Pelosinus fermentans DSM 17108: one gene and its partner. The protein of the gene in region 2 interacts with the protein of the main gene of each other region in a pairwise test. Links are inferred from orthologs where the notes say so. Each region holds a gene or a part of one and is shown on either strand. Other genes may lie near its edges. The genes, in order: ftsZ and FR7_RS12785.

Region 1 (3,299 bases), 410 kb from region 2 along the record:
GGCTTCCAATGCCATGGTAAGGAATTATTTGTGTACGTGATAGCCATTTTTCATCAGTACACTGGGATAAGTTCACCAACCACATTTCTGGTACATTTTCTTGTAAAAAAGTTACCACATCCTCACTTAAAATTGACGCTATAACATATTGACTAACTAAAACCACTGGTTTATGGCCTATTGTAGTATATAAACTGTTACCTGTATCAAGCATGGCTGTTAACTCAACCACCTGCCCATTATATTCAATTTTCACTTGATATAGACTTTGCTGCCGAGTTGTACTCGATAACATACGCCGTATGATAGTAACAATCAAAATAGATCCTAAACAACTTCCCCATAATACATTTTCCCAGGATAAAGTTGTAAGAATTCTGATCAGCGTATGAGAATAATGATTCACTTGCCAGAAATAAACCCATCCAACAATAGAACCACCTAAAATAAAGGATACAACATAAAAAGATGCTAACAATAAAAATGATCTGCGTTTAGATGTATAGCCAAACGCTATATAAATCAGCAGGCATGACATTACTAATTTAGCGATAGCGGTATGACAGAACTCCATACTAGGCAGCATACCGATTAAGACGTAGCAACCCCCTACTGCAGCTGCTAATACTATCCGCCAAAATTTATATGTAGCCCCTACCGTCCAAGCCGTTAACATTAGAATCATACTATTCATCATTATATTAATAATAAAAAGCACATCAGCATAGATATACATCAATAACCTTCCTATCATCATAAACGTAACAGCAATATACATTTTAATAATAATCTATTGTTTCATTGCATAAGTTATTCTTATTATAACAAGGTGATCTTTATTTTTTTGTAGAAATATGGTTTTTTCTTCCAACTTATTTGTTGCATCAATTGCTGCTTATTTTTTTAATCCTAAACAAAAAAGCATACAAAATTTAATTTTGCATGCTTTTTTTATTACATTATTCATTTATATTCTCGCATTAACATAAGAGAAGAGGTTAATATTAACGTCTCATCCATGTTGGTATATCTAAATCACGTACTTTAAAAGGTTCTATCGTTGTACTCTCCAATTTTCCTTTTACTACACTAAGAGGCTTACCGTCAAACCCTGTAGCAATTACAGTTACACGAACTTCATCCTGAAAATTTTCATCAATGACTGCGCCAAAAATAATATTTGCTTCAGGATCAACTGCATCAGAAATAATCGCAGCAGCCTCATTTACCTCTAGTAAACCTAAACTCGGCCCTCCTGTAATATTCAAAAGAACTCCCCTGGCGCCTTCAATCGAAGTTTCTAGCAAAGGACTCTTTATTGCCGCTTCAGCTGCAGCTACTGCTCGATTATCGCCTGAACCATATCCAATCCCCATTAGGGCTGAACCCGTATCAGTCATAATGGTCTTCACATCTGCAAAATCCAAATTAATAAGCCCTGGTACAGCAATTAGATCCGAAATCCCTTGTACCCCTTGTCGTAATACATCATCAGCAATGCGAAAAGCATCGATCATAGAAGTACGCTTATCAGCGACTTGCAATAAGCGATCATTCGGTATGGTAATCAGAGTATCTACTTTTTCTTTCAACTTTGCGGTTCCACTTTCAGCTTGCGCCTGACGTCTCCGACCTTCAAAAGAAAAGGGTTTCGTGACAACACCAACCGTTAATGCCCCTACCTCTTTAGCACACTCAGCAACAACAGGAGCTGCACCAGTACCCGTACCGCCTCCCATTCCTGCAGTTACAAAAACCATATCAGCACCACGCAATGCCTTTATAATTTCTTCACGACTTTCTTGAGCAGCTTTTTCACCAATGTCCGGATTGGCACCTGCTCCAAGTCCTTTGGTAAGTTTTTCGCCAATTTGTATTCGATAAGCTGCCTGAGAATGCATTAATGCTTGTGCATCTGTATTTACTGTTATAAATTCTACGCCATGTAGACCAGCAGCAATCATCCGATTTACAGCATTATTTCCACCACCGCCAACACCAATTACTTTAATTGCAGCAAATTGATCTAAATCCATATCTAATTCAAGCATGGAATTTCCCCCTTATAGTCACAAGATTTAGTTTTTTAAAAAATTTCTACACTTACTCATCAATGACCGCCAAGGATTACTCTCTAGAATAACTTGGGGTTTTGGCAAATTCTTTCCTGCATATTTTAATATCCCATAACAAGCTGCATTTTCAGGAGAACGATATTCTAAAGGCAGTTCTTGATGAATGACAACTTGAACCGGTATACCAAAGGTTGCTTCTATGCTCTGAACAAAACCAGACATAGCCCCACAACCACCAGTAAGAAAAATCTTTTCAATTTTATTTTCTGCCAAAAATATTTTACTATGCTCATGCATTAAATAAACAAGTTCACAGATACGACTCTCAACAATTTTATATAAAAAGTCATAAGAAACATGCTTGTCTGTAGTACCATACGCGTTACAATCTAAAATGATCTCCTGCCCCTGTAGTTGTTTATTTAGCTTTGCATAATATTTCTTAATCTCCTCAGCATGTTCCCAGGAAATAGCTAATCCTCGCATAATATCACTTGTAATATAATTTCCACCTAGAGGTAACGCTGTAGTGAAATCGATATGCCCCTCTTGGTACAAGATTAACTCTGTACTCCCCGCTCCTATATCTATCACTAAAAAGTTTTTAGCAGGCACTGGAATTATAGCTTCTGTAACAGCAACAGCATTAGCAATTACACTAACAACATGTATACCTAACGTTTCAATTTCTCTGACCAGATCATTGAGTGTCATTTTAGGTATACTTACAACATGAGCCTCCACTTCTAAGTGAGAACCTTTTTCCTGTAGTGGCAATCCATTTTTTCTTTGTTTATCAACAAAAATCTTCTGTGGCAATACATGTAACACTTCATGATCATCAGGAATAGCAACCAATGCTGCAGCTCGATACACACGATTCACGTCATCTATTGTAATGCTACTTGGAGCTGAAGGAGCAATGCTGCCAATACTATTTACTGCATTAAGTTCCATACCGCCAATGCCGATATAAGCATCCTTAACAGAAAGATCAGTAGCCATTACTGCACAGTCAACAGCTTGTTCAATAGACTTAACCAATAGATTACAATTGGAAATTACACCTTTTGCAAAGCCATTTGTTGTCATTTGGCCGCTACCAGCGATTGTTACATGTCCATCTAGACCAATTTTTCCAACAAATATTTTAATATTACTTGTACCGATATCAATTCCTAAGATATTTTTGCTATCCATGGCTAACCTCGTTTGAAGTATTCT
Region 2 (3,161 bases):
CATGCGTCCCTCAATTTTAAAAGAGGTTACACCTGCTTGAATAAGCTCAGGTATCAAATCCAATGTGTTTAAATCTTTAGGACTTAAAAGATATTCACCGGCATCCGCTTCTAGAAGTAAATCATTTCCTTTTTCATCTACAAGGGTATATGGCAAACGACAAGGCTGGGCGCAACGTCCCCGATTACCACTTCGCCCACCAATCATACTACTCATTAGACATTGACCAGAATATGAAATGCACAATGCACCATGGACAAAAGCCTCAATTTCTGTAGCTGCATTCTTACAAATATGTCGAATATCATCCATTGATAACTCTCGTGATACTACTACCCGCTGAAAGCCAAGCTCCGTCAAAAGCTCTACGCCTTCTAAATTATGTACTGTCATTTGTGTACTAGCATGTATTGGCATCTCAGGGATAATATGCTTTGCTATTTTAAAAACGCCAATATCTTGAACAATAATCGCATCTACACCAATTCTATACAAATACTGTAAATAAAGCGATAATGCAGGTATTTCACTATTATCAACAAGGGTATTTACAGTCACATAAACCTTCACACTACGCAGATGAGCCAAATTTACAGCTTCTACTAATTCCTCATCAGTAAAATTAGGCGCGCTAGCTCGAGCACCAAACATTTTTCCTGCTAAATATACGGCATCGGCACCACCTTCTACGGCTGCAATTAAAGCTTCTCGACTACCAACAGGAGCTAATAACTCTATCATTTAAATTCATTCCTTTCAAAAGCCTTGCCCTATAATATAAAAACATCTCCACATAAAGACGCAAAGTACACAAAGATGGCACACGCCCTCTTTGTGTGTACTTTGTGTACCTTGATACAGGCATAGTATTTATCTACTTAATCTTTTCTTGTCTTTTTATATACTCTGCTACATCATGTACATCTGATATAAATTGTTCGAATCTCGCCCATTTCTGACCTAACGGACTTAAGGGGTTCTCAAAAATACTTTTATAATACAACTCAAGTTCATATTTTGTTAAAGGCTCTTTGTCTGGAGTTCTTATAACAGTAAAAACTCCACAACTTTCCAATCGTGCCAATTTGATATCTGACAAATTAGTCATATCCATCCCTTGCTTATGAAGCTCTTGCCGTAAATCATCGTAATTGAAATGATTTTTGATAAAGTTTTCTCGTAAAATTTTTCCATCCTGAACAAGTGTAATTGGCGTACCCTCTACCCACTTCCGTAAAGTAAGGTTTTTTAAGGATACATAAGCAATCAATTGCTGCAATGCCAAAAGAGCAACTAATCCTTCTATGCCGCTGAGTATAGTCTGTGCTTTGTCCATAGATGCAGTAACAATGATGTCACCAATGCCTACCATAATAACAAAATCAAAAGGCGACAACTGCCCTACTGTACGATTTCCCATTAAACGAACAACGATAAGAGCTATAGTAAATAACACCACTATATGTAATAAAATCTGACCAACATCGGCAGTTTCAAACACCATATCACTCCTTTTAATTGTAGTATTAACAATCAAAAAGCCTGTTATACTGCACGATAGCGTCAGTTATTTTTCTTCTTCTACCATTCGAATCAATTGTTTATAATTTTGTTCTAAATCTAAATATGCCTCTGCAATATTGAGTGCCGCTAGCACAGCCACTTTACCTGGAGATAATCGCAAATTCTTCTGTGCAATTGTCTTCATACGAGAATCGACTTCTGCAGCAATGGCAATTACTTTTTCAAGTTTGACATCACTTTTTAAACAATAGGTTTCACCAAAGATTTCAACTGTTACTTTATGTTTTTTTTCATTCATAACGTCACCTATAATACCTATTTTACTAATTCTACATTCGACCTGACAAATATGATTTCCTGCATATGTAGCAAAGAAAACATATTTGTCTTTATTAATACAAAAAAGGCAGCTATGAGATAAGTCATAAACTGCCTTTTTTGTATTATCTTATGCCTTCTCACTTTTATTAAGTAAGCTATGGTTTTTACCATATGAAAAATATACTAGAAAACCAATTCCACTCCATACAAAAAACCGCACCCATGTTTCGTAAGGCAAATTATACATTAAATAACCACAGGAAATAACAGCCAAAGGAGCGATTACATTAACTGCAGGACATCGAAATGGTCGTCTTAATTCCGGCTTAGTGTGCCGCAGCACTAAAACTCCTACAGAAGCTACTGCAAAAGCAAATAATGTTCCAATATTGGTAAGTTCAGCAATAATTCCAATAGGAGTAAATCCAGCGACCAAGGCTACTGCAATTCCACCAACAATTGTAATAATATGGGGTGTTCCATATTGAGGATGGACTTTAGAAATACTAGCCGGGATCAAGCCATCACGAGACATTGCAAAGAAAATACGAGATTGACCATACATTAATACTAGTAATACGGTCGTAATACCACATATAGCACCTGTACCAACTAATGCAGATCCCATATTATATCCTATCGCCCTCAATGCATAGGCCACAGGCTCTGCATTATTTAATTCACTATAAGGTACGACACCTGTTAATACAGCAGCAACGATAATATACAAGATAGTACAGACTAACAAAGAGCCAATAATACCAATTGGCAAATCACGATTCGGATTATGACATTCTTCTGCTGCTGTTGCTACCGCATCAAAGCCAATGTATGCGAAAAATATAATAGCAGCGCCAGCAGCTACTCCCGAAAAGCCAAAAGGCATAAATGGATCCCAATTTGCAACATTCACTTTTGGACCTGCCAAAACTAAGAAAATAAAAACCGCAGCCAACTTTATCAATACTAAAATTTTATTAAGTGTTGCACTTTCCTTGGTGCCGCGCACCAAAAGCAAACTTAAAAAGAAAGAAATTAACATCGCTGGCACATTTGCAATACCGCCATCAGCTGGTACCGCAGTGTAGGCCTTTGACACCTCAATACCACCTGATTTTAAAAGACCTACCATATAGCCAGCCCATCCAGCTGCAACAGCACTAGAACCTACAGAATATTCCAAAATTAGATTCCAGCCTACAATCCAGGCAACAATTTCTCCCAATGCAGCGTATGTATACGTATAAGCACTACCAGAAATGGGAACCATTGCGGCTAACTCAGCATAGGCTAAGGCGGCAAAGGCGCAAGCCAAT

What was found.
Region 1: the proteins of FR7_RS12785 (region 2) and ftsZ interact in binary tests that used the Bacillus subtilis proteins (3 or more experiments, as listed by UniProt). The link is inferred for Pelosinus fermentans DSM 17108 from one-to-one orthologs.

The regions. Positions count from the first base shown.
Region 1 is NZ_AKVN02000001.1:2,339,330-2,342,628, reverse strand. Bases 29-2,992 are described here. They hold ftsZ (cell division protein FtsZ), read right to left. Parts: upstream 2,052-2,992; coding sequence 1,005-2,051; downstream 29-1,004. Other genes in these bases: ftsA (cell division protein FtsA), read right to left, coding at 2,079-2,992; spoIIGA (sigma-E processing peptidase SpoIIGA), read right to left, coding at 29-736. In the rest of the region: more of spoIIGA, read right to left, coding at 1-28; more of ftsA, read right to left, coding at 2,993-3,275. UniProt on the Bacillus subtilis protein: Essential cell division protein that forms a contractile ring structure (Z ring) at the future cell division site. The regulation of the ring assembly controls the timing and the location of cell division.
Region 2 is NZ_AKVN02000001.1:2,752,090-2,755,250, forward strand. Bases 196-3,021 are described here. They hold FR7_RS12785 (cell division protein ZapA), read right to left. Parts: upstream 1,823-3,021; coding sequence 1,568-1,822; downstream 196-1,567. Other genes in these bases: FR7_RS12775 (U32 family peptidase), read right to left, coding at 196-741; FR7_RS12780 (DUF421 domain-containing protein), read right to left, coding at 875-1,501; FR7_RS12790 (amino acid permease), read right to left, coding at 1,973-3,021. Also shown: more of FR7_RS12775, read right to left, coding at 1-195; more of FR7_RS12790, read right to left, coding at 3,022-3,161. UniProt on the Bacillus subtilis protein: Activator of cell division through the inhibition of FtsZ GTPase activity, therefore promoting FtsZ assembly into bundles of protofilaments necessary for the formation of the division Z ring.